Megalodesulfovibrio gigas DSM 1382 = ATCC 19364: one gene and its partners. The main gene of each other region encodes a partner of the protein of the gene in region 2 in a complex. Links are inferred from orthologs where the notes say so. Each region holds a gene or a part of one and is shown on either strand. Other genes may lie near its edges.

Evidence for each region.
Region 1: secY (region 2) and secG share a complex: the UniProt entries of both Escherichia coli proteins name them as parts of the sec protein translocase complex. The link is inferred for Megalodesulfovibrio gigas DSM 1382 = ATCC 19364 from one-to-one orthologs.
Region 3: the proteins of secY (region 2) and secA are in contact, whole or in part, in a crystal structure (PDB 3DIN), measured with the Thermotoga maritima proteins. The link is inferred for Megalodesulfovibrio gigas DSM 1382 = ATCC 19364 from one-to-one orthologs. Residues at the interface, in WP_004081795.1 of Thermotoga maritima: Glu108, Gly109, Glu110, Glu111, Ala236, Glu237, Arg238, Arg239, Ile240, Thr241, Ile242, Gln243, Tyr244, Ala245, Arg246, Arg247, Val248, Thr249, Gly250, Arg251, Arg252, Val253, Tyr254, Gly256, Ala257, Ser258, Thr259, Tyr260, Leu261, Pro262; in WP_004082002.1 of Thermotoga maritima: Glu261, Ala262, Arg263, Lys300, Ala301, Arg302, Thr303, Ile304, Ile305, Leu323, Tyr324, Asp325, Pro326, Val329, Ser330, Tyr333, Ile336, Lys340, Phe345, Val349, Glu363, Phe364, Tyr374, Ser375, Gly376, Gly377, Glu393, Ile395, Thr482, Ser483.

Annotation. Positions count from the first base shown.
Region 1 is NC_022444.1:357,390-368,053, reverse strand. What follows is about bases 3,168-6,154. They hold secG (preprotein translocase subunit SecG), read left to right. Parts: upstream 3,168-4,444; coding sequence 4,445-4,864; downstream 4,865-6,154. Other genes in these bases: DGI_RS01560 (hypothetical protein), read left to right, coding at 5,349-6,154; tpiA (triose-phosphate isomerase), read left to right, coding at 3,654-4,403; rimI (ribosomal protein S18-alanine N-acetyltransferase), read left to right, coding at 3,168-3,700. Outside these bases: DGI_RS01600 (GAF domain-containing protein), read left to right, coding at 1-615; mreB (rod shape-determining protein), read left to right, coding at 682-1,707; DGI_RS01590 (inositol monophosphatase family protein), read left to right, coding at 1,734-2,528; DGI_RS01585 (NUDIX hydrolase), read right to left, coding at 2,518-3,144; more of rimI, read left to right, coding at 3,143-3,167; more of DGI_RS01560, read left to right, coding at 6,155-6,521; tpx (thiol peroxidase), read right to left, coding at 6,783-7,292; DGI_RS01550 (HD-GYP domain-containing protein), read right to left, coding at 7,423-8,448; DGI_RS01545 (cytochrome c3 family protein), read right to left, coding at 8,451-8,852; DGI_RS01540 (DHHW family protein), read right to left, coding at 9,021-10,175; DGI_RS01535 (MBOAT family O-acyltransferase), read right to left, coding at 10,179-10,664. UniProt on the Escherichia coli protein: Subunit of the protein translocation channel SecYEG. Overexpression of some hybrid proteins has been thought to jam the protein secretion apparatus resulting in cell death; while this may be true it also results in FtsH-mediated degradation of SecY.
Region 2 is NC_022444.1:2,964,408-2,974,930, reverse strand. What follows is about bases 6,423-9,268. They hold secY (preprotein translocase subunit SecY), read left to right. Parts: upstream 6,423-7,110; coding sequence 7,111-8,427; downstream 8,428-9,268. Other genes in these bases: map (type I methionyl aminopeptidase), read left to right, coding at 8,424-9,188; rplO (50S ribosomal protein L15), read left to right, coding at 6,651-7,100; rpmD (50S ribosomal protein L30), read left to right, coding at 6,482-6,661; rpsE (30S ribosomal protein S5), read left to right, coding at 6,423-6,442. Also shown: rplW (50S ribosomal protein L23), read left to right, coding at 1-57; rplB (50S ribosomal protein L2), read left to right, coding at 60-890; rpsS (30S ribosomal protein S19), read left to right, coding at 924-1,208; rplV (50S ribosomal protein L22), read left to right, coding at 1,239-1,574; rpsC (30S ribosomal protein S3), read left to right, coding at 1,590-2,231; rplP (50S ribosomal protein L16), read left to right, coding at 2,231-2,647; rpmC (50S ribosomal protein L29), read left to right, coding at 2,658-2,849; rpsQ (30S ribosomal protein S17), read left to right, coding at 2,854-3,129; rplN (50S ribosomal protein L14), read left to right, coding at 3,140-3,508; rplX (50S ribosomal protein L24), read left to right, coding at 3,518-3,844; rplE (50S ribosomal protein L5), read left to right, coding at 3,848-4,393; DGI_RS13040 (type Z 30S ribosomal protein S14), read left to right, coding at 4,424-4,609; rpsH (30S ribosomal protein S8), read left to right, coding at 4,634-5,017; rplF (50S ribosomal protein L6), read left to right, coding at 5,028-5,567; rplR (50S ribosomal protein L18), read left to right, coding at 5,576-5,917; more of rpsE, read left to right, coding at 5,942-6,422; and 4 more genes. UniProt on the Escherichia coli protein: The central subunit of the protein translocation channel SecYEG. Consists of two halves formed by TMs 1-5 and 6-10.
Region 3 is NC_022444.1:3,265,660-3,275,253, reverse strand. What follows is about bases 3,035-6,122. They hold secA (preprotein translocase subunit SecA), read left to right. Parts: upstream 3,035-3,367; coding sequence 3,368-5,878; downstream 5,879-6,122. Also shown: SsrA-binding protein SmpB, read left to right, coding at 1-203; DGI_RS14405 (FAD-binding oxidoreductase), read left to right, coding at 205-1,593; DGI_RS14400 ((Fe-S)-binding protein), read left to right, coding at 1,595-2,734; DGI_RS18070 (DUF3096 domain-containing protein), read left to right, coding at 2,863-2,997; DGI_RS14385 (methyl-accepting chemotaxis protein), read left to right, coding at 6,454-8,661; DGI_RS14375 (DUF2207 domain-containing protein), read right to left, coding at 8,865-9,594. UniProt on the Escherichia coli protein: Required for protein export, interacts with the SecYEG preprotein conducting channel.

The DNA of each region.
Region 1 (10,664 bases), 2.6 Mb from region 2 along the record:
CTGTTCACGGACCATGTGCAGTCCTTGCTGCATCAGTTTGAGGAAAGCGACGCCACAGTCTGCGACAATCGCTACTACCAGTGCCTGCAGCAGATTCAGGCCCTGCGCCGCCAGCTGAGCCGCTGGCCGGACTTCCTGCAGCAGACGCTGGCCCTGCTTTCCCAGACCACCGGATTCGAGCATGTGTTCCTGGCCGTGCGGGACTCCACCGGCGCGCATTACACGCTGGAAGGAACCACCAAACCCTTGCTGCCGCCGGGCAAGGAGATGGAATCGTTTGATTTTGGCATGGGGCTGGTGGGCTGGGTGTTCAAGAACAACGTCAGCTTTTTCACGGGGGAGCATGAGGCCACGGTGCAGCTCTCCCCGTTGTTCGGCAAGAAGATCAAGACACCGCCGGTCAAAAGCGCCGTGTGCCTGCCCCTGGTGGTGCACCGCATTGCCCGGGGAGTATTGGGGTTGGCGCATCCTGAGCCGGTGGTCATTGATGCGGCCATGAAGTCCTTTCTGCAAATGGTGGCCGATCAACTGGCGCTTTTTCTGGAAAACTTGTATCTCAAACACCGCCTGCAGGAGGCCCCCCGGGCCATTGCCCAGGCGAACCTGTTTTCCTGATTCTCACAGACGTCACCCTTGCGGCGCGGGCGTCCGCGCGGGACACGAATTCGCCCTGGAGCGTGTATGTTTTTCAACAGACTGCTGGGATTTTTGGGCAAGGATCTGGCCATGGACCTCGGCACGGCCAATACGTTGCTCTATACCCCCAAGCAAGGCATCGTGTTGAACGAGCCGTCGGTGGTGGCGTACGAGACCCCCAGCAACCGCATCATCGCCGTGGGGGCGTCCGCCAAGGAACTCGTGGGCCGCACGCCGGGCAACATCGTCACTGTCCGGCCCATGAAGGATGGGGTGATTGCGGATTTTGACGTCACCAAAGCCATGATCTCGTACTTCATCCACAAGGTCATCACCGGGCTCAAGTTCGTCAAACCGCGCATGGTCATCTGCGTGCCCACAGGCATCACGGCGGTGGAAAAGCGTGCCGTCATCGAATCCGGGCTGGATGCCGGGGCGCGGGAAGTCCTGATGATCGAGGAGCCCATGGCCGCGGCCATCGGCGCGGGGTGTCCCATCCATGAGCCCACGGGCACCATGGTGGTGGATATCGGCGGCGGCACCTCGGAGGTGGCGGTCATCTCCATGGGGGCCATTGCCTACGCAGAAAGCGTGCGCGCGGCCGGAGACTGGATGAACGCCACGGTGCAGCGCTTTTTTCAGGAACGACACCAGCTGTTCATCAGCGAAAACATGGCCGAGGCGGTGAAAATCGGCATCGGCTCTGCCTACCCGCTGCCCGAGCCGCTCAAGATGAACGTGCCCGGCAAGGACGTGATTGGCGGCGGCCCCAAGTCCGTGGTCTCCACAGACGAGGAGATCCGGCAGGCCTTGCAGGAGCCGGTCAAGACCATCGTGCGCGCCGTGCGCAAGGCTCTGGAAAAGACCCCGCCCGAGCTGGTGGTGGACGTGGCCCGCAACGGCATTCTTCTGGCCGGGGGTGGGGCGCTGCTCAAGGGCCTGGATCAGCTCATCCAGCGCAACACCAACATTCGCGTGAATGTGGATGACGACCCCCTGACCACCGTGGTCCGCGGCACAGGCCGTTCCCTGGAAGACATGCAGCGCTACAAAAACGTGTACATCAACTGATGTCCATGCTGGCTTCGGAGTCTTCCATGCAGTCCCTGACGTCCGGACTTCTGGACAGTGTGCGCCAGGCCGGTGCGCTCATCCGCGAGGCGTGGCGCACGCCCAGCACCGTGCAGCACAAGGGACGCATCGACCTGGTGACCGAGACGGATCTGGCCGTGGAGGCCGCCCTCAAGGTCTCCCTGGCGCAGGTGTATCCCGGGGCCGCCTTTCTGGCTGAGGAAAGCGCCGAAGACCTGGACCGCGCCGCCCTGCTGGCCGGGCCCTGCTGGGTGATCGATCCCCTGGACGGCACCACCAATTTTGCCCACCGGCTGCCCTTTGTGGCGGTATCTGTGGGATTGTGGACAGGAACAGGCGTGGATCTGGCTGCAGTGTACAATCCCATGCTGGACGACATGTTTCACGCCGTGCGCGGCGGCGGGGCCTTCCGAAACGGGGCGCCCATGGCCGTCTCGGCAGCGCGGCAACTGCAGGATTCCCTGGTTTGCACGGGCTTCCCCTATGCCTCGGCCGACGACCCGGCCCTGGCCGCCCGCATTGCCGCCTGGATCCAACGCATGCTGGCCGCCACCCGGGGACTGCGCCGCTACGGGGCCGCCTCGCTGGATCTGGCCTATGTGGCTGCCGGACACTACGAGGCCTTCTATGAACTGGGCCTCAAACCCTGGGATGTGGCCGCGGGCTGGCTGCTGGTGGAAGAAGCCGGCGGCACGGTATCGCCCATCCTTGAGGATACCGCGTATTCCCTGGATTCGCCCTCCATCCTGGCCACCAATGGCCGCGTGCACCAGGCCATGCTGGACCAGCTCAGGGCGTGAGGAGCAGGCCCGCGGCGTTCTGGCTGCCAGGAAAAAGCTGGCCACGCTCGTGCAGATGCACCAGCCCGGGCGTGAGGACGTCCACATAGTCCCGGATGAGGTAGTCCATTTCGTCCGCATCCACAAACATGCCGCCGTCCAGCTCGGCAGGATTGGGGCGCGGCACGGCATGCACCCGGCCGACGGTGAAGACGGTGACGAATTCGTAGCCGGTCAGCGGCGTGGCCGGCACCTGCAGCCTGCCCATCAGCCGCTCCGCCTGGATGTCCAGCTCCTCGAACAGCTCGCGCCGGGCGGCGTCCTCCAGGCTTTCGCCGGCCTGCACGTGCCCGCTGGCGGAGACGTCCCACCGGCTTGGGTACACGGCTTTGGTCCGGCTGCGCTGCTGCAGATAGAGCTTGCCCTGCGGGTTGTACACCAGCACCAGCACGCTGCGGTGAAAGAGCTGCTGGGCATGCACCACCGGCAACGGCATGACGGCCAGGGGCCTGTTGCGGAGATCCACCACCTCCACCAGCTCGGCGCCGGGGTTGCGGGCCAGCCAGGCTGCGGGCGCGCCCGAAGCGATCATTGCAGGCAAGACGCCGGCAGGGCCGGCAGCAAGGGAATGTTCCATGGAAGCACTTCCTGATCTGGAATCTGTTGCATTGACGCTAGAACGTCTGGGCCCGACAGACGTGCTCCAGTTGGCCGCGCTGGAGCGCATCTGCTTTGCCTGCCCCTGGAGCGAAGCCCAATACGCCCAGTTGCTGGAAGACTCCCGGGTGCGGGTGGTGGGGGCCAGCCATGGCGACGTGCTGGTTGCGTACTGCTCCTTTTACCACGCCGGGGATGAGATGGAAATCCTCAACCTGGCCACCGCCCCGGACTGGCGGCGTCGCGGTCTGGGCCGGCGCCTGCTGGCCTTCGTCTTGCGTATTGGCCAGCAAATGGGCATAGAACAGGTGGTGCTGGAGGTGCGCGTCACCAACACGGCCGCCCGGGCACTGTACGACGGCATGGGCTTTGTCCAGGTCGGCGTGCGCAAGGGCTACTACCCGGATACCGGCGAGGACGCCCTGGTGCTTGTCCGCGCGCTGCACGGTGCGGACGGTCATTCCACATGCAACGACCATCGAGGAATCCATGAAAAAGCTGATGGCGGCAAACTGGAAGATGTACAAAACCCGTGAAGAAGCGGCCATGACCATCGCCGCGCTCATGCTGGCCGTGGGCATGCCGCCTGCGGACAGGGAAGTTCTTGTTTTCCCACCGTTTACAGCCATTGAGTGCGTGAGCGCCGGCATTGGCGACGCCGACGGCTATGCCGTGGGCGGGCAGGATGTGTACCCGGCTGCCGAAGGGGCCTTCACAGGCGAAATCTCCCCGGCCATGCTCAAGGATGCCGGCGCCACCTGGGCGCTGACCGGCCACTCCGAACGCCGGCACGTTCTGGGTGAATCCGACGAGCTCGTGGGGCGCAAAACAGCCTTTGCCCTGGAGCAGGGGTTGCATGTGGTGCTGTGCATCGGGGAAACCCTGCAGGAACGCGAAGCCGGCCAACTGGCCGCCGTGCTCGCCCGACAGCTGGAAACCGGCCTGGCCGGCGTGCCCAAGGACGTTGCTGTCGCCAATTTGGCCATCGCCTATGAACCGGTCTGGGCCATCGGTACCGGCAAGGTGGCCGGCCCGGCGGAAATCCTGGACGCCCACGCCACAGTGCGCCGCCAACTGCAACAATTGCTGGCTACTGGAAGCGAGTTGCGCATTCTGTATGGTGGCAGCGTCAAGCCGGAGAACACCGCCGAGATAATTTCTCTTGACAACGTGGACGGCGTATTGGTAGGAGGTGCCTCTTTGCAGGCGGAAAGCTTCAGCCGAATTGTGCTGGCCTGAGCCCGCACCGCAAGGCCTCACCCCATGACACGGACATATTGATGGAAACCTTGGTCCTCACACTGCATATCATCGCCTGCCTGGTGCTTATCGTCCTGGTGCTCTTGCAGTCTGGCAAGGAAGGCATGGGCGTGATCTTTGGCGGCGGGTCCAGCTCCCTGTTCGGCGGCTCCGGCGCGGGCGGGTTGTTGGTGAAAATTACCGCCATGGCCGCAGCAATTTTCTTGACAACCTCCCTCGGTTACAATTATTTGAATAAATCCGGCCGCAATGACGACGGCAGCGTGATGGATGCCGCCATCGTCAGCACGCAGGGTGCGCCTGAAAACGCGACCATGCCTCCCGCCGGCCTGCTCATTGAAGAAAAAGGCGCTGCACCGGACTTCTCCGTCAAGGAAAGCTCCGAAGCCGCTGCGCCAGCTCCCATGCCTCCGGCTGCTGCGTCCAACCAGACACAGTAGTTGACGAGTGCCGAAGTGGTGGAATTGGTAGACACGCTATCTTGAGGGGGTAGTGGACACCTGTCCGTAGGAGTTCGAGTCTCCTCTTCGGCACCATCTTTCAAAAAGCCGCCTGCAACTGCTGCAGGCGGCTTTTTGTATGGCCTCTCCCGCACGTTGCGCGGCATGCCTGCCTGCTGTCGCGGGCCGAAGGCGTCTGGCATATGTTTGTGGCCGGTTTTCGCCATGACGCACACGGAGTATTACGCTATTTTACCAGATGCTGCCTTGGCGCTTTGCGCCGAGTCGAGTATGCAAGCCTTGAAGCAGCGCCCCCTGGCCTGTTCCAGGGCTGACTCCCTGACGCGCGCGTCGCGTTTCGGTCGGATGGTTCTCATCTGGCGCGCCGCTGGCGCATTCAGCCCTTTTTGCAACGGGTAGGCATGCCCCCCAGACGTTGGGGCAGCGTGCCGGCCATCTTTTCGCCCTTCTGGGCCGAGGTCGCATGAAAATTGCCAAAGTGCTTTTCCCCAGCGCATGCGTGGTTGTTGGTGCATGCCTGGCGGTGGCCGCGCTGGACCTGGCATTTCGGTGGTATGAATCGCACCACCTGATCCACAATCTTGAGGACCTGCCGGGGCCGTTCAACCTCCAGGAGCTGGGGTATCATCATCACGGTCAGCCGGTGCCCCGCAACAAGACGGCGGAGACCTTCCGCATCCTGAGCCTGGGCGATTCCTTTGCCCACTCCGTCACCACGTCGGAAAACACCTACGCGGCCATGCTGGAAGCGGCTCTCAACGAGACGGTGGCCTCCCGTCCGCAGGGGGCCCGCTCGGTGGAGGTGATCAATCTCGGCGTGCCGAGCGTCTCGTTTCCCGAGTACCTCAAGCAGGGCCGGCACTGGTCGCCGCTGCTAGAACACGATGCGGTGGTCCTCAACATTTATGCCGGCAACGACTTCCACGAGGCACGGGATGTGCCCCTCTCGACGGCGGTTCGGGAGCGGCTCAATGTCCAGGTGGGCCTGGGGACGCACATTCCGCGCACGCATCTCTTGCGGTTCATGGATTATCTGGCGGCGTTCGTGAAGTCTGGCACCATCCAGCCGCCGAAGGTCATGGATGCGCCGTCTGACTATGATCCTGTCCTCATCGGCGAGATGGATGCCGAAACCTACCGCATGGTCATGCTCATTGCCGCCAGGCGGTATGCGCCGGCGTTGCACGAGGAGTTTCAGCCCTCCCTGGCCTGGTGTCGGGAGGCCATGCGATTCCTGGCCGAGGAAGCCCGCCAGGGCCGGGTGGTGCGCATTCTGGTGAGCCCGCCGCATTTCTGGCATGATCCGCACTGGCTGCAGGAAGTGCAGCAGGCGCCGGAGTTTGCCGGCCAGCAACTGGACCCGGACCTGCCTGCGGTCCTGGTGCGTCAACTGGCTGCCGCCGAGGGGCTGGATCCCGACGTGGTGCTTGATCTGCAATCCGCCCTGCAGCAACGGGCGGCCGCCGGCGAGACGCTGTATCTGGGCACCAATTCGCATTGGACGGTGGCTGGCAACGCTGTGGCTGCCGACGTGCTGGAGCGCGCCTTTGCGCCGGTGCTGGCGGCCTGGCCGGGGAAGGCGGCGTTTTCCGCATCGCAGCTGGGGCTTGCTGCGGCTGCCCGCGCGGTGCAATAGGGCACGGTATCCTTGAAAGGAATGCTCGGGGGAAAACCGTTTTGAAGCACGGTTCTTCCCCCGGTCCCCCTTTCCAAAGACGTTGATTGTGATTCACAGCCACTCGCAACGTGTTGGAACGGAAGCGCGCGCGAGGGGAGAGCCTTTTTCAAAAGGGTTCCTCCCTCGCGCGGGCCTTTTTCAAGGGGACTGTGGGCCCCGTCGCGTCCTGTCGCGCCCCGTCGCGTTCTGTCACGCCGGGGACGCCAAGGCGTCCGTGTGTTACAGCGCTTTGGCGGCGGCCAGGGCGGCGGCGTAGTCCGGTTCCTGGGTCACTTCCTTCACCAGTTCATAATACGTGATGACGCCCGCGGCGTTCACCACCAGCACGGCCCGGGCCAGCAGCCGCAGTTCCTTGATGAGCAGGCCATAAGCCAGGCCCAGGGAGGCGTCGCGGTGGTCGGAGAGGGTCTTCACCTGGGCAATGCCCGCCGCGGCGCACCAGCGCTTCTGGGCAAAGGGCAGGTCCATGGACACGGTGAGCACGGGCATGTCGCCCAGGCCGCCCGCTTCCTGATTGAAGCGGCGGGTTTCCATGTCGCACACGGGGGTGTCCAGGGACGGCACGGTGGAGAGGATGAAGGCTTTGCCGGCAAGGGAGGCCAGCGTCACGGGGCTGAGGTCGTTGTCGAGCACGGTGAAGTCCGGGGCATTCATGCCCACGGTTACCGGGGTGCCCACCAGGGTGAGGGGATTGCCGAGAAAGGTGACGCCGCCGGGAAACTCTTGCATGGGTCATGCTCCTTATACGGATGGGATCCTGTGGAAGACCCCGCCGCACCAGGGCGGGGCCTGGACGGGAGCATAGCCTGTGGCGGATTTTTTTTCCAGTGCCGCCTGCACTGCTGCGAAAGAAAGGCTGTCAGGCGAGATCGGCCTTGGAGAGGACCATGATCAGCCGGCGGATGACGTCCACGTCAAAGCGGTCGCGGCGTTCCTTGAGCCAGCTCAGGGCCTCAAAGGGGGTCTTGGCGGGGCCTTCGGCTGTGGCGCGGGTGAGGTTCTCGTAGACGTTGCACAGGGAAAGGATCTTGACCGGCAGGGGGATGTCTGCACCGCAGATGCCGGAAGGGTAACCCTGCCCGTTTTCCATCTCGTGATGAAACAGGATGCACTGGATGGTGAGCTGGTGCAGGGGCAGGGATCCGGCCACCACCACGCCCAGGGTGGGGTGGCTGCAGGCCATGGCCATCTCCTGCGGGGTGCGCTCGGAGGGCTTTTTGGCAAAAATGAACTGGGGCAGCCGGATTTTGCCGATGTCATGAAAGATGGCGCCCAGGCCCAGGCCGGTGAGGGTCTCGTCGTCGAAGTGTTCGTAGGTCTGCGCCAGACTCAGGGCCAGGACCATCACGCCCAGGCTGTGGTGGTACTCGGAGTACCCGCGGGAGACATAGGAGGCAATATTTTTCAAGGCATCAGGATTTCTGATGAAGTCCGTCGAGCTTTGCACCATGTGCTCCACCCGGGCAAAGCGTTTCCCGGCCAGGGAGCGCGAGAGGCGTTCCTGATAAATATCCTTGACCAGCCCTGCGGCGGACTGACCCCAGAGCAGGGCGCGATCGTCCACGGGAATGCCGTCGTCATCCAGCATTTTCGGCAGGTTGCGGTGAAGGTATTCCTCGTAGAACTTCTTTTCGTGGGCGTGGATGTAAAGCCGGTGAATGCCCATGGCGGCAAGCCGGTCCCGATGCGCAGGGGTGAACTGTTCGCCACGGCGGCAATACAGCAGCAGCCTGTCCTGGTGGCGCAGCATGACGGAGAACCCGCCAGTGGTTTGAGGCAGGATGGCATGCGGAGATATTTCTACCACCGAAACTTCGTCGTATTGCTGGTCCTTCACCATGCGCGCGGGTGCCTGCAGTTTGGCGATTGGTTGTGGATGTGCCATGGTCAACTCGGATGGCAGGCACTGCCGGCACAGCCGGTCAGGACCTTTTTGCGTTCCGGGTTTTTTGCTGCCGTGTCCTTGTGGCAGGCAAGGCAGCTTGGTGCAGCAGCCGCACCGGGACCATGCACGATCTTGTAAAACGATTTTTCGGATTTGTCTTTGGCGTCGAACACATCGTGGCACCCGGCTTCGGAACATTTGGGCATGGGGTTTTCCCCATCCCATGGGTGATGACACGTACGGCACTCCAGCGCGCCATGGGCGGCATGAGGGAAAACCACCTCTTTTTTCAGGTATCGCAGGGTCAGGGGCGAACTGGGGGATTGGGGAGCCGCCACAGCTCCCACAGCAGCGGCCAGCAGCACCACGCTGAGTACGAGGCAAGCCGGCAGCGCATTCGGCATAATCCACCATCCTGAGCGAAGATAGTAACGGGACATCCAACCTATACACGCGCTGCGAGATAAAGGCAATCAACGCCGGGGGGCTGCGGCGGGAAATCTGCGGGATAGTTGGCGCAAAAGGCCCTAAGCAGGCTAAAACAGTGCCCTCAGGGCGCCGGTGGGCGAGGCCTATGGCGCTTGAATTTGGGGGAGAAACCGGATGCTGCGGGTGCGGTCGATGAGCTTGGGCAGCTTGCGTTCCACAATTTCCATAATCAGCAATGAGGGTTGCTGCTTCTCTATGAATGCGGGATCAAGGCTTTGGTTCTGGGGAGTGGTGATGATATCAAAATCCTGTGCCAAAAACTCCGGCAGGAACACAGAGAAGGAATCGCCGTAGAGCACAACGCGAGGCCGCTGCACACCGGCAGCAACAGCCGTGGCGTTGCGATCGTGCAGCGGAGTCAACTGCATGTTCACATCCTGCACATCGTCAGCCAGGATGACCATATGCGCCAGGTCGCCGCCATTGCGGGGGATTTCCGTCACGGTGTAGTCCGAGAGCTGCAGCGGAGCCCAGATGCCATCCTTGCCGGCTGCCGTCAGACGGGGGGCCATCTGTTCCTGCAGCAGTTGCGTGGCGTACATGGCGCCCAGACTGGTCCAGTGAGAGTCGGTCTTGTAGTAGATGCGTTCCTGTTTGTGCGCCAACAGTCGGGGCGTCGGGTCCACCACCAGGGGGGTGGCGTGCTGGCGCATGTGTTCCATGAAGATGGCCAGCCGGTTGGGCCGGGGCACCGGGCCAAGGCCCGGCGGCAACTTCTCTGGAAAAATCATAGACTTGTTGGGCGCAATGAGCAGGGCGAACACAATGCCGCGGGCACGGCACCATTCGTCCCAGGCATTGAGATTGACGGTAATTTCCGCCAATTCTGCCTGGGTCAATAGGGTGGTTCCCCTATATGAGGCGATGGGGTCAATGGTGGGATCTGCGTCGGTGAAAAACAGCCAGCCATCGCGTCCGAAGACCACCTTATTTACCTGGATGGCCCCCAGCAGGTGGTATTTGGCCAGCACGTAGGCCCGGATCATGGTGGCGCGCAGGCCAAAGTGGTCGCTGTACCAGCGGTCGAACTGTTTGGGCAGTCGCGACAGGTCGCGCATGGTCTGCGGAAAGGCCGGCAATTCGGCTTTCAGCCGCAGCTCGAAGTCGCTTCGGTGCAGCTCCACCCCGCTGAATTGCATTATGCTGGGCGCGAGCAGCGCCAGAAGAAACATGGCCGTCAGCGCCCATTGCATATGCCGGGCAAGCGGGGAGAGCGGGGTGACGTGCTGGGACTGCATCGTTTAAAACCGGAAGTAGATGAAGGGGTTGTACGTGGAAACCGCCGCCTGCAGCACCGAGAGCAGGAACACGCCGGTCAGCATGGCAAAGGCGATCACTTGCGGTGCAAGACGGGTCTGGCCGAGCTGGCAGAGCCGGCGGAACTGCACATTGGCAACCGGCGTGGCGAACAATGCGCCCAGAACAAGCGCACCGATGAGCTCGCCATGCAGATACTGCGAGGCGGTGTGGAGCACCTGATCCGCCGCGTTGCCCCCGACCATGGCCTGCAGGTAGCGCAGTGCCTGGGGCAGTTCCTCAATGCGGAAAAACACCCAGCCCACCATCACCACCACCAGGGCGTACAGGTGCCGGATGGGCCGCCATATGCGCTTCAGCAAGGCGCCCAGGAAGGCCCGCTCCAGGATCAGGAAGACGGAGTAATACAGGCCCCAGATCAGGAAGTTCCAACTGGCGCCGTGCCATATCCCGCACAGGGTGAATACGGC
Region 2 (10,523 bases):
AAGGCCTATGTGACCCTGGCCGAGGGCGAAAAAATCGAGCTGTTTGAAGGGGTCTAGTCATGGCTATCCGTACCTTGAAGCCCACTTCCGCCGGCCGGCGTTTCCAGACGATTTCCGACTTTGCCGAAATTACCCGGCAGGGTCCTGAGAAATCGTTGACGGAAGGGCTTACTGAGAAAGCCGGCCGTAACAACAATGGTCGCATCACTGCCCGTCGTCGCGGTGGGGGCCACAAACGCTTGTACCGCATCGTCGATTTCAAGCGCGCCAAGTTCGACGTGCCCGCCAAGGTGGCGCACATCGAATACGATCCTAACCGCAGCGCCCGCATTGCCCTGCTGCACTACGCCGACGGCGAGAAGCGTTACATCCTCGCGCCGTTGGGCCTCAAGCAGGGCGACACGGTGACGGCTGGCGAAACCGCGGACATCAAGCCCGGCAACGCCTTGCCCATGCAGAAAATTCCTGTGGGCACCGTCATCCACAACGTGGAGCTGCACCCTGGCAAGGGCGGTCAGTTCTGCCGCGCAGCTGGTACGTATGCCCAGCTGGTGGCCAAGGAAGGCAAGTACGCCCTGCTGCGGCTGCCCTCCGGCGAAGTTCGCAAGGTGCTTGCGCATGGCCTGGCCACTGTGGGGCAGGTGGGCAATCTTGACCACGAGAACATCTCCCTGGGTAAGGCTGGCCGCAATCGTTGGCTGGGGCAGCGTCCCAAAGTGCGCGGCGTGGCCATGAACCCGGTGGACCACCCCATGGGCGGCGGCGAAGGTCGCAGCTCGGGCGGCCGTCACCCCTGCACGCCATGGGGCAAGCCGACCAAGGGCTACAAGACTCGCGACAAGAAGAAGGCGTCTTCCAAGCTCATCGTCAAACATCGTCGCGCGAAGTAATCATTTTTAGTCGAGAAGGTATTGGAGGAGCGCATGCCTCGGTCACTGAGCAAAGGTCCCTTTGTGGACAACCACCTGGTCGCCAAGGTGGATCGGGCCAACGAATCCGGCGATCGCCGCGTCATCAAGACCTGGTCGCGCCGTTCCACCATCGTGCCTGAAATGGTTGGGCTCACGTTTGCGGTGCACAACGGCCGCAAATTCATCCCGGTCTTTGTGACCGAGAACATGGTTGGGCACAAGCTGGGCGAATTTTCCCCCACGCGAACCTACCACGGCCACGCCTCCGACAAAAAGGCCAAGGCCGGCAAGAAGTAGCAGGGCGCCTGGCGCCTGGGAGCAGGGATCATGGAAGTCAAAGCGACCGCAAAACATATGCGCATCGGCCCCCGCAAGGTGCGGCTGGTGGCTCGCAACATCCAGGGGCGACCGGTCGAGGATGCGTTGAACATCCTTAAGTTCACCCCCAAGAAGGCAGCGGAAATGCTGACCAAGGTGGTCTCTTCCGCCGTGGCCAACGCCGAGCAGCTTCCCGGGGTGGATGTGGACTCGCTGGTGGTGAAACAAATTATCGTGGACCAAGGTTCTTCCTGGAAGCGGCATCTCACCCGCTCCATGGGTCGCGTGAACAAAATTCTGAAGCGCTCCAGCCACATCACTGTGATTGTAGCGGAACAGGAATAAGGCGAGGAGACGGCCGTGGGTCAGAAAGTCCATCCATACGGGTTCCGGCTCGGCTACAACAAGAACTGGTTGTCGCGCTGGTATAGCAAGAAGGAATACCCTGCCTTCGTGTACGAGGATCATCAGATCCGCAAGTTCGTGAAAAAGCTGCTCTATCATGCTGGAGTGGCCAAGATTGAAATCGAACGCGCAGGCGGGAAGATTCGCATCATCATCCATACTGCCCGGCCCGGCATTGTCATCGGCCGCAAGGGTGTGGAAATTGAAAAGCTGCGCGGCGATCTGAAGCGGAAATTCGGGCACGAGTTCGCCATTGAGGTGAACGAAATCCGTCGCCCTGAAATCGATGCCCAGCTGGTGGCCGAGAACATTGCCCTGCAGCTGGAACGCCGTGTGGCATTCCGCCGGGCCATGAAGCGGACACTGTCCCTGGCTCGCAAGTTTGGCGCCGAAGGCATTCGTGTGGCCTGTTCCGGTCGTCTGGCCGGTGCGGAAATTGCCCGCCGCGAATGGTACCGTGAAGGTCGCGTGCCCCTGCACACTCTGCGTGCGGATCTGGATTTCGGCGTGGCACGCGCCAACACCACGTATGGCGTCATCGGTGTGAAAGTGTGGATCTACAAAGGTGAGATCCTTGACCAAGAGGCGGTGCAGTAATGCTTTCCCCAAAACGCGTCAAATTCCGCAAGATGCAGAAAGGCCGGCTGCGCGGCATGGCTCTTCGCGGCAATTCCGTGGCGTTCGGCGACATCGGCCTGAAGGCCCTGGAGCACGGGAAGCTCTCCAACCAGCAGATCGAAGCAGCTCGTGTGGCCATGATGCGCCACATCAAGCGCGGCGGCAAGGTCTGGATCCGCGTCTTCCCGGACAAGCCGGTGACGGCCAAGCCCGCGGAAACCCGGCAAGGCTCCGGGAAAGGCGCGCCTGTCGGCTGGTGCGCGCCGGTGAAGCCTGGCAAAGTGTTGTATGAAATCAAGGGTGTGGATCTGGAGCTGGCCAAGGCGGCGCTGACCCGTGCAGCGCACAAGCTGCCCATCAAGACCACCATCGTCGTCCGCGAAGAAGCGGTCTAGGAGGACGATCATGGATGTCAAGGAACTGCGCGGTCTGTCCGTCGAGGATTTGCAAGGAAAGCTGGCTGGCTTTCGCGAAGAGTTGTTCAATCTGCGCTTCCAGCATGCCACGGCCCAGTTGGAAAATACCGCCCGCCTCCCCCAGGTGAAAAAGACTATCGCCCGTATTTTCACCCTGCTGAAGGAAAAGGGCAAGGAGTAAGGCCATGAGCGACGTGGCGCAGACCGAGAAGCAAGGCAACAAGCGGATGCTCGTCGGCAATGTGGTGAGCGACAAGTGCGACAAGACCATTGTTGTGCAGGTTAACACCCTGGTGATGCATCCTTTGTACAAGAAGTACATCAGCCGCCGGAAGAAGTTCATGGCGCACGATGCCAACAATGAATGCCAGATCGGCGACAAGGTGCAGATTGTGGAATCACGTCCCCTCTCTGCGCGCAAACGCTGGAGCCTGGTGAAAGTCCTCGAAAAGGCAGTGTAGGGAACGCGCTATGATCCAGATTCAATCCAATCTCGATGTCGCCGACAATTCCGGCGCCAAGCGCGTGGCCTGCATCAAGGTGCTGGGCGGGGCCGGACGTCGGTACGCCTCCGTGGGCGACATCATTGTCGTATCGGTCAAAGACGCCATGCCGCATGCCAAGGTGAAGAAAGGCGATGTGATGAAGGCTGTGGTGGTGCGCACCAAGAAAGAAGTGCGCCGCACTGACGGGTCTTACATCCGTTTCGACACCAACTCTGCGGTGCTCTTGAACAACCAGCTCGAACCCGTGGGCACCCGCATCTTCGGGCCTGTGGCGCGCGAGCTCAGGGCCAAGAACTTCATGAAAATTGTATCCTTGGCCCCGGAAGTGCTGTAGGAGTCCGCCATGCTCGCCAAGTGCCGCATCAAAAAAGAAGACAAGGTGATGGTCATCACCGGCAAGGACAAAGGCAAGATCGGCAAAATCTTGCGTATCATCCGCAAAAAGGATGCCGTGCTGGTGGAAAAGGTGAACATGGTGCGCCGCCACACCAAGGGCAACCCCTACCGGCAGCAGGCCGGCGGGATCCTTGAAAAGGAAGCGCCCCTGGACATCTCCAACGTGCAGCTGATGTGCCCCGCGTGCACCAAACCCACGCGCGTGGGCTACAAGCTCATGGAAGACGGCAAAAAGGTGCGCTTCTGCAAGAAGTGCAACGAAGTGATGGAGTAGGTCATGGCCCAGTGTCATTTGGAAAAGCTGTATCATGAAAAGGTGGCTCCCGCACTCCTCAAGGAGTTCGGCTACTCCTCTTCCATGCAGATCCCGCGGCTGGAGAAAGTGTCTGTGAATATGGGCCTTGGCGAAGGCGCCTCGAACCATAAACTCATCGACGATGCTGCCGCCGAGCTGTCCCGCATCGCCAGCCAGAAGGCTGTGGTCACCCGGGCCAAAAAGTCCATCGCTGCTTTCAAGCTGCGTGAGGGCATGGCCATCGGTTGCCGCGTGACCCTTCGCGGTGCCCGGATGTGGGATTTTCTGGACAAGCTCATGAATTTTGCCCTGCCGCGCGTGCGCGACTTCCGGGGCGTGAACGACCGTGGCTTCGATGGGCGCGGCAACTTCACCATGGGCATCAAAGAACACACCATCTTCCCGGAAATCGAAATCGATCGGGTGGAGGGTGTCAAAGGCATGAACATCACCATTGTCACCACTGCCTCCTCCGACAAGGAAGGCAAGGTCCTTTTGGACCTCTTGGGCATGCCCTTCAAGAAGTAAGGCCCTCAAGAGAAGCAAGGAGAGTTCCCCGTGTCTCGCACGTCACTCGAAGTCAAGGCCAGGCGCAAGCCCAAGTTCTCGTCCCGGGGCTACAACCGCTGCCCCATTTGCGGCCGCCCGCGTGCGTTTTTGCGCCGCTTCGGCATCTGCCGCATCTGCTTCCGCAACATGGCCCTGGCTGGCGAGCTGCCCGGGGTTCGCAAGTCCAGCTGGTAGCCTGGTGTTCGCAAGGAACGCGCCATGAACATTTCTGATCCCATTTCCGACATGCTGACGCGCATCCGCAATGCCTTCAAGGCCTTGCATAAGGATGTGCTCATCCCTCACTCCAAGATCAAGGTGGCCGTGGCGGCCATCCTCAAGGACGAGGGCTACATCGACGAGTTCGCCGTGGAGGGCAATGCCCTGCGGGTGACTCTCAAATATCACCGCGGCAAGCCCGTGGTGGCGGGCCTCAAGCGCGTCTCCACGCCGGGTCGTCGCGTGTATGTGGCTGCGGCCGAGATCCCCCGTGTGCAGAACGGCCTCGGCATCTGCATCCTGTCCACCAACAAGGGCTTGCTCGCTGGCGACGTCGCACGGTCTCAGCACCTGGGCGGCGAACTGCTCTGCGAAGTCTGGTAGGAGAACGCACATGTCCCGCATCGGCAAACTCCCCATTCCCATCCCTGGCGGGGTGGAAGTGACGGTGGGCTCCAAGACGGTGGACGTCAAGGGCCCCAAGGGAACCATCTCCACGCCCGTGCATCCTGCGGTGGCATACACCGTGGATGGCGGCAATGTGATGGTCACCCGTACGGACGATTCGCGCCTGGCGCGCGCCCAGCATGGCCTGCGTCGCACGCTGCTGGCCAACTGCATTCTCGGCGTCAAGGATGGGTTTTCCAAGACCCTGGAAGTCATCGGCGTGGGCTACAAAGTGGCCGTGAAAGGCCAGGCTGTGGAACTCGCGTTGGGATTCTCCCATCCTGTGCTGCTGGATTTGCCCAAGGGCATTGAAGCCAAGGCCGAAGGTAACAAGCTGACCCTCTCCGGCGTGGATAAGCAGGCGGTGGGCGAATTTGCCGCCACCATCCGCCGCATCCGTCCGCCCGAGCCTTACAAGGGCAAAGGCGTCAAATACTCGGGTGAAATCATCCGTCGCAAGGCCGGCAAATCCGGCGGCAAGAAATAGGTGCAGCCATGAGCATGGACAAAAACAAGATGCGGCTCAAGCGCAAGATGCGCATCCGCAAAAAAATCAACGGCACCCCCGAGCGTCCCCGCCTGGTTGTCTTTCGTTCCAACAAAAGCATCTATGCCCAGTTGGTGGACGACCTTGCCGGCAAAACCATCGCTGCTGCCTCTTCCATCAAAGTCACCACCCTGACCAAGGATGTGGCGACGGAAGTGGGTCGCGATGTGGCTCGCAAGGCCAAAGAACTGGGCATCGAACATGTGGTCTTCGACCGCAATGGCTATCTGTACCATGGCCGGGTCAAGGCCCTGGCCGACGGCGCCCGAGAAGCGGGCCTCGTTTTTTAGGCACGCGAATTCAGGAGCACAACGGTGAGCGCACAGGATACCAACGAATCCGGTTTTATTGAGAAGATCGTCTACTTGAACCGCGTGGCCAAGGTCGTCAAAGGCGGCCGCCGCTTCAGCTTCAGCGCCCTGGTGGTGGTGGGAGACGGCAACGGCAAGGTCGGCGCCGGCTTGGGCAAGGCACAGGAAGTTCCCGAAGCCATCCGTAAGGCGACGGAACGCGCCCGCAAGACCATGAAGACGATCCCTCTTCTCGACGGGACGCTGCCGTATGAGACCACGGGCGTCTTCGGGGCCGGACGCGTGCTTTTGAAGCCCGCCTCCAAGGGCACGGGCATCATCGCAGGCGGCCCTGTGCGTGCGGTGATGGAAGCAGCGGGCGTCACCGACATCCTGACCAAGGCTATCGGCACCAACAACCCGCATAACGTCCTGAAGGCCACTTTCGCCGGGCTTACGTCCCTGCGAGATGCGGACACTGTGGGCAAGCTGCGCGGCAAGTCCCTGGAAACACCCCGCAAGTAGCTTGGCCAGAACCATTTGAAGCACAGCAAGGACGCCGTCATGCTCGCTATCACCTTGAAAAAAAGCTCCATTGGCTGCAAGCCGGCGCAACGCGCCACCTTGAAGGCCCTGGGACTTCGCAAGATCAATGATACCCGTGCCCATGAGGACACTCCGGTCGTCCGGGGCATGATCAATCGAGTGGTGCATCTCGTGGAGGTGGAATCTCATGCGTCTTAACGATCTGTATCCCTTCCCCGAGGAACGCAAGGAACGCAAGCGCATCGGTCGCGGCTCCGGCTCCGGCTGGGGCTGCACCGCCGGCAAAGGCAACAAGGGCCAGAATGCCCGCGCGGGCGGCCCCAAGCGCCCCGGCTTTGAAGGCGGCCAGATGCCTCTGGCGCGTCGTCTGCCCAAGCGCGGCTTCAAGAACGCCCTGTTCAAGACCGTGTGCGTGCCCCTGAACCTGGGGCGCGTGGCCGAGACGTTTGCCGGTCAGGCTGAAATCACCCTGGATGACATCTACGCCGCCGGGCTGTGCAAGGCCGGCGCCACGGTGAAAATTCTGGGCGAAGGCGAACTCTCCGCCGCCGTGACCATCGAAGCGCACCGGTTCAGCGCCCAGGCCAAGGCCAAGATTGAAGCCGCCGGCGGCAGCGCCAAGGCGCTGGAAGGGTAGGTTGTCGCATATGGCTATGACAGGTGTGGAGAATCTGGCCCGGTTGCCTGAACTGAAACGGAAGCTGCTCTGGACCTTCGGGCTGCTGGCCGTCTACCGCATCGGCATTCACGTGCCGGTGCCGGGCGTGGATGCCTCGGCGCTTCAGGATTTTTTCGCCAGCATGAAGAACACCCTGTTCGGGTTGTTCGACATGTTTTCCGGCGGCGGACTCTCCAACCTGTCCATCCTGGCCCTCGGGATCATGCCGTATATCTCGGCCTCCATCATCATGCAGTTGCTGACGGTGGCCGTGCCTGAGCTCAAGCGCCTGCAAAAAGAAGAAGGCGCAGCCGGGCGTAAGAAGATCACCCAATACACCCGCTACGGCACAGTGCTGATCACCCTGTTTCAGGGCTTCGGCATTGCCGTGGGGCTGGAAAGCATGGCCTCCCCAGGCGGCGCCCCGGTGGTGCTTGAGCCTGGCTGGACATTTCGCCTGATCACAGTGCTGACCATGACGGCCGGCACCATTTTCGTGATGTGGCTCGGCGAGCAGATTACGGAAAAAGGGCTTGGCAACGGTATTTCCCTGATTATTTTCTCAGGGATTGTTGCCGGGTTCCCCCGGGCCATCATCAACACCTTTCAGCTCATCCGCACCGGGGAGCTGAATGTGCTGGTGTTGCTGTTGATTTTGGCCATGATGGTGGCGGTGCTGGGCTTCATTGTGTTTATGGAGCGTGCCCAGCGGCGAATCCCCATTCAGTATGCCAAACGCATGGTGGGGCGGCGCATGATGGGCGGACAGTCCACCCATTTGCCGTTGCGGGTGAATACGGCGGGCGTCATTCCCCCCATTTTCGCCTCCAGCGTGCTCATGTTCCCGGCAACCATCGGCCAGTTCTCCACCTGGGAGCCATTGCAGCAGATGGCGGCCTATTTTGCCCCCAACACCGTGCTGTACAATGTCCTGTTTGTGGCCATGATCGTCTTTTTCTGCTTTTTTTACACGGCGATTATCTTTGATCCCAAGGATATTGCCGAGAACCTGAAAAACCAGGGCGGCTTTGTGCCGGGCATTCGCCCCGGCTCCAAGACGCAGGAATATATCGATCGCGTGCTCACCCGCATCACCCTGTGGGGCGCGATATACATCTCAGCCATCTGCGTACTGCCCATGCTGCTGATCCAGCAGTTCAGCGTCCCGTTTTATTTTGGCGGCACCAGCCTGCTCATCGTGGTGGGGGTGGCCATGGACTTCATGGGACAGATTGAATCGTATCTCATCTCCCGCCAGTACGAGGGGTTGATGCAGAAAGGCCGCGTCCGGGGCAGACGGCAGTGAAGAAGTTTCGCGGCATCTTTCTGAAGAATGAGCAAGAAATTCGCATTCTTCGGGAAGCAAACCGCATGGTCTGCACCATCCTGGATGCGTTGGGGCAGGCTGTGCGGCCGGGCATGGAAACCATGGCGCTGGAGGACATTGCCGTCGCCATGTGCAAGGAGTTCGATGTGCAACCCGCGTTCAAGGGTTACCACGGATTCCCCTATGCTTTATGTTGTTCTGTGAACGAAGAAGTGGTACACGGGTTTCCTTCCTCGCGCGTACTCAAGGAAGGCGACATCGTCAGCCTGGATATGGGTGTGATCCATGAGGGCTTTTATGGCGATTCCGCCCGGACCTTCCCGGTGGGAGCCATTTCGGCATCTGCAACGCGGCTGCTGCAGGTGACGGAAGAATCTCTCATGCGCGGCATCGACATGGTGCACCCAGGCAACCAGTTGTATGATGTGTCTGCTGCCATCCATGAGCACGTTCGCCAGGCGGGATTTGACGTGGTCCGCCGCTTCGTCGGGCACGGCATCGGGTGCCGGCTGCATGAAAAGCCGGAAATCCCGAATTTCGTGCCCAAAGGCATGCCAGGCGTGCCACTCAAGGTCGGCATGGTGCTGGCCATCGAACCCATGGTCACCATGGGATCGAGCGAGGTGGAAATCCTCGATGACAATTGGACAGCGGTCACAAAAGACCGCAGCCTTGCAGCGCATTTCGAGCACTCGGTGGCGGTGACCGAAGACGGGCCCTGCATTTTGAGCGTTCGATAAGAATGCGCGAGGGCGACAGGAAGCCAACGAGGCGCCCTGGGCGCCGCGAATGTTTACAACGAGACGCAGCAAAAGGAGCAAGGCCATGAAGGTGCGGCCTTCGGTGAAGAAAATTTGTCCCAAATGCAAGGTCATCCGGCGCAAGGGCGTGCTGCGCATCATCTGCGAAAACCCTCGCCACAAACAACGGCAAGGCTAAGGAGATAGTACGATGGCGCGCATTGCAGGCGTTGATTTGCCCCGCTCCAAGCGGATGGACGTTGCGCTGACCTACATTTTCGGTATTGGTCGGCATACGGCGTTGCAGATCCTCGACGCCACCGGTGTGGATTGGACCAAGCGTTCCGATGATCTGACCCCTGAAGAAGTGAACGAGATCCGCAAGGAAATCGAATCCAACCACAAAGTGGAAGGCGATCTCCGCCGTGAGATCACTGCCAATATCAAGCGATTGATGGATATCGGTTGCTACCGTGGCTTGCGGCACCGCCGCGGCTTGCCGGTTCGTGGTCAGCGCAGCCACACCAACGCTCGCACCCGCAAGGGGCCGCGTCGTGGCGCTGTGGCCAAGAAGAAGAAATAGCCCCCCGGCCGCAACCACTTGTGCAACCCGATGATCGAGCATACAGGTAGAGAGCATTATGGCCAAGCCAAAGCGTACTGCTAAGAAGAAAGAGAAGAAAAACGTCCCGGTTGGGCATGCCCACATCCGCGCGACGTTCAACAACACCATCATCACCTTTACCGACGTCAAGGGCAACGTGATCAGCTGGGCCTCGGCCGGCGGTTCCGGTTTCAAGGGCTCGCGCAAGTCCACGCCCTTTGCCGCGCAGATTGCTGCTGAAACTGCAGCCCGCAAGGCCCAGGACAATGGCATGCGCACCGTGGGCGTGTACGTCAAGGGTCCCGGCTCCGGCCGCGAATCCGCCATGCGCGCCATCAATAATGCCGGTTTCAAGGTGACGTTCATTCGCGATATCACGCCCATCCCCCACAATGGCTGCCGTCCTCCCAAACGGCGCCGTGTCTAAGGGATTTGAGGAATAGGAGAGAGATACATGGCCCGCTATATTGACGCCAAATGCCGCCTTTGCCGCCGCGAAGGCGCCAAGCTCTTCCTCAAGGGCGACCGTTGCTACACCGACAAATGCGCTTACGAGCGCCGTCCGTACGCACCAGGCCAGGCCGGCCGGCTGCGTCGCAAAATGAGCGACTATGCCGTCCAGCTGCGCGAAAAGCAGAAGGTGCGCCGCATGTACGGCATCCTGGAAGATCAGTTCCGCGCCTACTTCAAGAAGGCCGACATGATGAAAGGTGTCACCGGCACCAATCTGC
Region 3 (9,594 bases), 300 kb from region 2 along the record:
AAATCGTGGAGCTGACCCGGCACATCGAGCAGAAGGGCCTGACCGTGGTGCCCGTGAGTCTGTATCTGCATCATGGCAAGATCAAACTGGAAATCGCTGTGGGCCGGGGCCGCAAGCTGCACGATCAGCGCCAGGCCCTCAAGGACAAGGCCATGGCCCGGGACACCCGCCGCGAGCTGACCCGCACGAGCAAGGAACGCTGACGTGCCGGCGGTTGGCGCAGGGTTGACGCCGGCGCAGCGCCGCAGCCTGGAGCGCCTGTTTCCCGGCGAGCAGAGCCTGTTCGATGCGGAATCCATGCTCGTGTATGGGCTGGACGCCTGCCGGCAGCAGCGCCTGCCCTGGGCCGTGGTCCGGCCTGCCTGCGAAGCGCAACTGGTGGAGCTGCTGCGCTGGGCCCAGGCCGAGCGCGTGCCCATCGTGCCCCGTGCCCGGGCCACCAACACCGTGGGCGGCTGCGTGCCGGCTGCGGGCGGCGTGGTGGTGTCCCTGCTGTCCATGAACACCATCCTGGAAATCGACGACCATGACTTCGTGGCCGTGGTGGAGCCGGGCGTCATCACCGGCGAACTGCAACGGGCCGTGGAGGCGCGGGGGCTGTTTTATCCGCCGGATCCGGCCAGCGGGCGCATGTCCAGCATCGGGGGCAACGTGGCCACCTGCGCCGGGGGCATGCGGGCGCTGAAATACGGCGTCACCCGGGATCATGTCCTGGGCCTGCGGGTGGTGCTGCCGGGCGGGGAGATCATCGAGACCGGCGGCCGGACCCACAAGAACGTGGTGGGGCTCGACCTTACCCGGCTGCTGGTGGGCAGCGAAGGCACCCTGGGCGTCATTTCGCGCATCATCCTGAAACTGCAACCCAAGCCACAAGCCACGGCCTCGTTGCTGGCAGCCTATGGCACGATGGATGCTTGCCTGGCCGCCTCCCGCGCCGTGTTTGCCGCGGGCATGCTGCCGGCGGCCATGGAGTTCATGGGCCGGGGCATGTGCCGCTGCCTGGAACAGCTCATGCCGCCGCCGCTCGTCCCGTGGCCGGCGTCCACCAATGCCGTGCTGCTGTTGCGGCTGGATGGCGATCCGGAATGCCTGGCCGCGTCCCTGGCCCGGGCGCAGGACGCCGTGACGCCCTTCGGCCCGGTGTACCTGGAGCTGGCCCAGGGCAGGGAGGAGGAGGCCTTGTGGGACATCCGCCGCAGCATCAATCCCGCCTCCTTCAAGGCCGGCAGCAAGAAACTTTCCGATGATGTGACCCTGCCCCGCGGCAGGGTGCTGCAGGCCCTGACGCGTTTTGAGGCCATCGGCGAGGAGGCCGGCGTGCGCGTGCTCTTTGCCGGGCACCTGGGCGACGGCAACATGCACGTCTCGGTCATGCACGAACCCGGACAGGAAGACGCCGCGGCCCGGGCCAAGGCCGCCATCCAGGAAACTACCATGGCCCTGGGCGGCAGCCTTTCCGGCGAGCACGGCATCGGCTTGGTCAAGCTGGCTGTTGTGGACAAGCAGCTTGGTGCGGTGGAACGCCGGCTGATGCGGCAGATCAAACAAATTTTTGATCCCCACGGCATCCTCAATCCCGGCAAGGCGTACTGACATGCCCGACGCGCCCGCGGATCTTCCCAAGGAATGCATCGCCTGCGGCCGTTGCCTGGACGTCTGCCCCCTGTTCCTGGCCACCCAGCGCGAGGAACTGACGCCCAAGGCCACCCACGTCCTGCACCGTGCCCTGCGGCAGGGCAGCGACGCCATTCGTCCCCGACAGGCCGAGGAGTTGGCCGCCATGTGCCTGGGCTGCGGCCGTTGCGCCACGGTGTGTCCGCAGGGACTGCACACGCCGGAGGTGGTGGCGGCCATCCGGGCCGGGCATGGCGGCTGGCAGCGCTGGCTGTGGGGACAATGGATCGCCAAGGCCGGCCTGCTCTGGCCGGCGGCGGCGAGTCTGTCCCGCCTCCTGCCGGCAGCGCTTCCCGCGGCCAGGGGATTGCAGGCGCCGGACCCTGCGCCGTGGCTGCGCGCGCAGGACTGGGAACCGGTGGGGCAGGGCAGGGAGGTCGCCATCTTTCCCGGCTGCACGGCCACGCATCTGCGTCCGCAATGGATCGCCACTGCCCGCCGGCTGCTGGAGCAGAGCGGCTACCGGGTGGTGATTCCCGACAATTTCGCCTGCTGCGGCGCCACCCTGGGCCATGCCGGCCTGGAGGCGCAGCAGCGGGACATGCAACGCCGCAATGTGGAGGCCTGGCGCACTGCCGGCCGGCCCACGATGGCAACCTTTTGCGCGTCCTGCCGCGCCGGGCTCATGGCCTATGGTGATGCGGGCTGGGATGCCGGCGAGGCCGCCCGGTTCCGGGAGTCGGTCCAGCCCCTGACGTCCCTGCTGGGGCGGGCGACCTTTTGCATCGATGAGCCCACCGCGCCGGCGGCAGTGGTCTGGCACCAGCCCTGCCATGCCCGGGAGGGCAACCCGGACGGTCCCTTCCTGGCCGCAGCCCTGGGCGATCGGCTGACACGGCAGGTGACGGACCGCTGCTGCGGTCTGGGCGGCGTGATGCAGCTGGGCGGCAGCGGCCTGCCCCAGCGGGTGGCCGCCGCTTGCTGGGAGAGCCTGATTCCCGACGGCGGCGAGGCGGACACGCAGGTGCTCACCGGCTGTTCCGGCTGCACCATGCACCTGGCAGCCACGGCGCCGGCACAGGGCATGGTGGCGCACTGGCTGGACGTGATCCAGACCTGATTCCATTTCCACTGCACGGCTGCAGCCGTGAGGTGAAAATGGAATGGGACTTGGCGCATGCCCGCACCATGTGCTATGCAGAGGCTGGCCGGGGAATGGACTCCGGCGTCTCAACCACGGGAGGCATTATGCCCATGCACTTGCAGCTGCAGCCGATACTGGCGCTCATTGCAGGGATCCTCATTCTCATTTATCCGAAGATTCTGAATTTTGTGGTGGCGATATACCTCATCGCCGTGGGGGTGCTGGGGCTGCTGCGGTAGAGCATTTTACTTTTGCAAAAAGACGTTGCGAGAGGGAACCTTTTTTGCAAAAGGCTCTCCCCTCTCGCGCTCTCCCCTGCCAACACTTTGCAAATGGGCTTGCATCACACTACAAGTCTTTGGAAAGGGGGTTCGGGGGAAGTTGGAAAGAAATCTTAGGTTTCCCCCCGAGAAATCCTTTCAAAGATACCTTGCCCTGACCCCTGGCGCGGGGGCGGCGCAACTGCCTGCACCCGGCATGAAGCATTTGCCTTTCTGATAGAGCCACGATACAGGACGTGATTGCGAAGAGCAGCACGCCGTCACGCCCTGTCGTTTTGTCGCGCCTGTCCACCCAGTCCGCGCGCGTCCCCCCCTTGAAGGAGATTCCATGTTCGGCAGTCTTGTCGCCAAGATTATCGGTTCCAAAAACGATCGCTATCTCAAACGCCTGCGTCCCCTCGTCGCCCGCATCAACGACCTTGAGCCTGCCATGCAGGCCCTGTCCGACGATGAGCTGCGCGCCCGTATCGTCAGCTGGAAGGAAGAAGTGGCCAACGGCAGGCCCCTGGACGACCTGCTGCCCGACGTGTTCGCCCTGGTGCGCGAGGCCGGCACACGCGCCCTGGACATGCGGCATTTCGATGTCCAGCTCGTCGGCGGCATGGTGCTGCACCGGGGCACCATCGCCGAAATGAAGACCGGCGAAGGCAAAACCTTGGTGGCCACCCTGCCCGTGGTGCTCAACGCCCTGGAAAACAAGGGCGTGCACGTGGTGACGGTGAACGACTACCTGGCAAAGCGCGACGCCGAATGGATGGGCCGCCTGTACAACTTCCTGGGCCTGCGCGTGGGCATCATCGTCCACGGTCTCACGGACCAGGAGCGCCAGGAGAACTATGGCGCAGACGTCACCTACGGCACCAACAACGAATTCGGCTTCGACTACCTGCGCGACAACATGAAGTTCTACAAGGAACAGCTCGTCCAGCGCAGCCTGCATTATGCCATCGTGGACGAAGTGGACTCCATCCTCATCGATGAAGCCAGGACCCCGCTCATTATTTCCGGCCCGGCAGAGCAGTCCACGGCGCTGTATGCCCGTGTGAGCGCCCTTATTCCATCCCTCAAGCGCGAAGGGCACTTCACCGTGGACGAAAAGGCCCGCACCGTGGGCCTTACGGAAGAAGGCGTGGCCCGCGTGGAAGGCCTGTTGCAGTTGGAAAACCTGTACGATCCCGCTAACATCACCTTCCAGCATCATGTGCTGCAGGGCCTCAAGGCGCATCACCTGTTCCAGCGCGACGTGGATTACATCGTCAAGGACGGGCAGGTGATCATCGTGGACGAGTTCACCGGCCGCCTCATGCCCGGTCGGCGCTATTCCGACGGCCTGCACCAGTCCCTGGAGGCCAAGGAAGGCGTGAAAGTGGAGGCCGAGAACCAGACGCTGGCTTCCATCACCTTCCAGAACTACTTCCGCATGTACAAGAAGCTGGCCGGCATGACCGGCACGGCCGATACGGAAGCGGTTGAATTCAAACAGATTTACGATCTGGACGTGGTGGCCGTGCCCACGCATCGGCCCATGGTGCGCGCGGACTACCCGGACGCCATCTACAAGAGCCAGGGCGAGAAGTTTAACGCCATTGCCCAGGATATTGCGGAATTGCACAAGAAGGGCCAGCCCGTGCTGGTGGGCACCATCTCCATCGAAAAGAGCGAGATGCTCTCGCAAATGCTCGCCCGCGCCCGGGTGCCCCACGAGGTGCTCAACGCCAAGCAGCACGAGCGCGAGGCGGAAATCGTGGCCCATGCCGGGGAACAGGGCAAGGTGACCATCGCCACCAACATGGCCGGCCGTGGTACGGATATCAAGCTCGGGGCCGGCGTGGCCGAGCTGGGCGGGCTGCACATCCTGGGCACGGAACGCCACGAAAGCCGGCGCATCGACAACCAGCTGCGCGGCCGCTCCGGCCGGCAGGGCGATCCCGGCTCCTCCCGCTTTTACCTGGCCCTGGATGACGACCTCATGCGCCTGTTCGGGTCCGATCGCATCAAGGGCCTCATGGAACGCCTGGGCATGGAAGAGGGCGAGGCCATCGAAAACCGCATGGTTTCCCGGGCCATCGAAAACGCCCAGAAGCGCGTGGAAGCCCACAACTTCGACATCCGCAAGCAGCTCCTGGACTTCGACAACGTCATGAACCAGCAGCGCGAGGTCATCTATTCCCTGCGTCGCGAAATCATGGAATCCCAGACGGTTGAAACGTTGGTGCATGACTATGTGGGCGATATCCTGGACGATATCTTCAGCGTCCTGGACCAGGGCAAGGGCGACCGGGAAACCGAAGACGCCGTGCGCGCCCGCCTGGAGGAGTCCTTTGCCGTCTCCCGCGTGGCAGACATCTCCGAAGACCTGCCCACCCGCGAGGAAGCCCTGGAGTACGTGCAGGAAATCCTGGAGAACCTCAGGAAGGAAGCCCCGGACCAATACCAGGAAATCCTGCGCTTCTTCCTGCTGGAGTCCCTGGACCGCAACTGGAAGGAACACCTCTCCAACATGGATCACCTGCGCGACGGCATCGGCCTGCGCGGCTACGGGCAGAAGGATCCCAAGCAGGAATACAAGCGCGAAGGGTTCGAGATCTTCCAGGAGATGATCTATATCATCAAGGACAATGCCCTGCGCGCCCTGACCCGCCTGCGGTTCCAGCGCGTGACCGAAACCGAGCTCAAGCACAAGGACGATGCCGCCAGCCTGAACTACTCCGGCGGCTCCGAAACCAAACAGCAGAAGAAAAAGCCTGCCCGCCGCGCTGCCCCCAAGGTGGGCCGCAACGACCCCTGCCCCTGCGGCAGCGGCCAGAAATACAAAAAGTGTTGCGGCAAGGGCGTCTGATCCCCTCCGCACCGAGAGCATTTTATTCTTGAGGAAGATCTTTGCGAGAGGGGAAACCTTTTTGCAAAAGGNCTTTCTTTAGAAAGGTTTTCCCCCGAGAGCTCTTTTCAAGGAAACTTTGCCGAACTGCACACCAATGCAGCAGAAAGCCCGCCATTATGGCGGGCTTTTTTTGTGTGCACGCCAAAAGCACCACACGGCGGACGCGCGAGACGGCGGCGGGTATAGGGGGTAAATACCTATATTATGTGGAGATTGCGCGGCGATGTGTCCTTTGGCTGGCATTTTTGTGATTTTTTACACGAAGGCAGGATTTGAGTGCGGGCGATGTAATAATAATTCACGATGTTGCGTGGTAGGGGCGTCTGGGGTGCACCGTTGAAGCAACGATGGTCGTGTGGTAAGGTAAAAAATTGTGATTTCGCTTGAATGCAGGAACTCGTTCGCTTGCCAAGGAGAAGCCCGTGCGTTTGAAGAGTATTGGTTCTGCCATTGCAATATCCGTTATAGCTGTTTCCGCACTCGCGATTGTGGGCATATTGGCCTATGTGACAAAAACAACATACCATCTGGCCTTGACCCAAGAGCAGCAGGCCCTGGACCAGAGCGCCATCGCCGCGGAACACGCCCTGGGCCTGTATGCCAGGAACGCGGCCAGCATGGCCCGCTGCATTGCCGGGGATCCTGCGCTGCTGGAGGCCTTGCAGGGCGATGCCGGCCCGGCCCAGCAACGCCTGACCACCTCCATGGCGGCGGACAAGGATTTGTGGTCCCTGATCTTGTTTGACGAGAAAGGCATCATCCGCGCCGGGGTCAATGCCGAGGGTGTCAGTCTCGTCGGCCAGAGCCGGGCAGACCGTGACTATTTCCAGCACATCATGTCCGGCCAGGGCGATTACATGGGCAAGACTATCATCACCGCCAAAAGCGGTGGGGCGAACATGTATATTTACATTGCCGCGGCCGCCCTGAAAGACGCCAGCGGCCGCGTGGTGGGCGGTCTGGGCATCTTTCCCCGCTGGGAGCGGTTTACGAGCGAGTTTATCGACAGCCTGAAGTTTGGCGAGCGCGGCTACGGCTTCGTGCTGGATGCCACAGGCCGTGTGGTGGCGCATGCCACGGACCCTGCGCTCATGCTCAAGGACGTCTCCGGTCAGGGGTTTGTCCAGGAGATGCTGGCCCGCAAGAACGGCATCTTGCAGTACCAGTGGCAGGGCGAGGAGAAATACCTGAGCTTTGCCACGGATGCGAATTCCGGCTTCGTGGTCTGCACCAGCGCCTATGTGGACGAGTTGACCGCCTCGGCCAATACCCAGCGCAACGTGCTGCTGGGCATCGGTTTCGCGGCATTGCTGCTGCTGGGGGTGGGCGTCACCGTGCTGACCCGCCGGCTGGTGGCTGCCCCCATCCAGCGCATCGAGGCCTTCACCCGGGCCACGGCGCAGGGCGATTACGCTGCCGTGCTGGAGGGCGACTTCCGGTTCGAGCTGGCCGGGCTGGCGCAGAACATCCGGGCCATGGTGGTCGAGTTGAAGACCCGTCTGAGCTTTGCCCAGGGCGTGTTGCAGGGATTTGTGACGCCCTGCGCCGTGTTCGACAAGAACAACGCCACCACCTTTGTCAATGACCACATGCTGCGCGCCCTGGAAAAGCCGGGCCCCCCGGAAGCGTACCTGGGGCAGCCGTCCGGGCGGCTCATCTGGGACGATGCCACCCGGGAAACGCTTTCCCAGAAGGCCCTGCGCGAGGGCCGCATGCTGCAGATGGAGTTGGAGTATTCCTCGTCCAAGGGCACAAAGGTGTTTGATGTCACCTCCACGCCCATTCGCGACCTGGAAGGCCGTGTGCTGGGCGCCCTGGCCGTCTGGTTCGAACTCACGGCCATTCGCGCCCAGCAGCGGGAAATTGCGGCCCAGCACGAGCGCATGGCCCGCACGGCGGCGGCCGCCAATGCCGTGTCCGATCAGGTGGCTTCGGCCGCCGAGGAGCTGGCCGCGCAGATCGAGCAGTCCAGTCGTGGCGCGGAAGAGCAGCGCGCCCGCGTGGGTGAGACCGCCACAGCCATGGAGCAGATGAACGCGGCCTCCATGGAAGTGGCCAGAAACGCCTCCTCCGCCGTGGATCTGGCCCGTCAGACAAAGGCCAGAGCCCAGGAAGGCGCAACCATGGTCCGGCGGGTGGTGGAAACCATCAACGCGGTGCAGCAGCATGCCGAGGGGTTGAAAACGGACATGACCGACCTGGGCCGCCAGGCCGAGGACATCGGGCAGATTCTGGGCGTCATTGCGGACATTGCCGATCAGACCAACCTGCTGGCCCTCAACGCCGCCATCGAGGCCGCCCGGGCCGGCGATGCTGGTCGCGGTTTTGCCGTGGTGGCGGACGAAGTACGCAAGCTGGCGGAAAAAACCATGACGGCCACCAACGAAGTGGGCCGGCAGATCAAGGCCGTGCAGGAAAGCGCCCGCAAGAACATCCAGGGCACGGACGCCACCGTGGATGCCATTATGCAAAGCACCAAGCTGGCGGACGCCTCGGGCACGACCCTGGGAGAAATCGTCGGGTTTGTGGACCGTACCGAGGGAGAGGTGCAAGGCATCGCCGCCGCCAGCGAGGAGCAGTCCGCCGCCAGCGAGGAAGTGAATCGCCACACGGAGCAGATCAACCACATCGCCGGCGAGACGGCCTCGGCCATGCGGCAGTCTGGCGAGGCCACCGCGGAACTGGCCCGGCTGGCCGCGAACCTCCGGGGCATCATCAACGAGATGAACGAAACACGCTGAACGCTCGCATCACCGCGGGCATCCACGAAAAAAGCGGTTGCAGAGAATCTCTGCAACCGCTTGATTTTTATGGTCGGAGCGACACGATTCGAACGTGCGACCCCCTGCTCCCAAGGCAGGTGCGCTACCAGGCTGCGCTACGCTCCGATACGGAACGTTGCCTTATAGATGAGTTGTGTCCGAGATGCAAGGGCTTCCTTGACTCACCATCCGCCGCCCCCGCCGCCTCCGCCCCCGCCGCCGGAGGAGCCGCCCCCGCCACTGCCCGAGCTGGATCCCGGCGCTGTGGACGACGAAGAAATGGCCGAGCTGAACGCGCTGGCAAAGGAAGTGGCGAAGCCATCCCCTGAGGAAACACTGTGGAAGCGCGTGCCAAGGTACCATGCGGGATGGTAGTCGCTGTCATACTGGCCGGCCGAGGCCATGGCCTGGCTGAAGCGCTCGCCCCATTGCTTTTCCACATCCAAAGCCATGGCGTAGGGGAAGTGCTTTTCATAGACGTCAGGCGTGATGGCGATGGGCTGCATCAGTTCCAGCCGCGGGCCTTCCGTCACGGACAGGAACAGCTTGTAGCCCGCAATGGCGTCCATGATCTGGCGGCCTTCGGGCGTGGGGGCCTTGAGCAGTTCATAAAAGAGCACATGCAGCCCGGCCATGGCCAGCAGGCACAGGGCCGCCAGGGGGCTGGTGGCATAGGCCAGGGCGCCCAGCCCCACCACTTCCCCCACCACAAAGGGTATGCTGAACAGGGACATGAAGAAGGCCGTCACGTACGAGCGGGTGAGCCAGGCCGTGATTGCCGTGCGCAGCAAAAAGTATACGCCCACGCTCCAGAAGCTCAACCACACCATCATGAAGCCGGCCATGGCCCGTTCCCGGGCAGAGAGGGCCACCACCAGCAGCACCGCGGCTGAAAGCAGGATGCCAGGGATG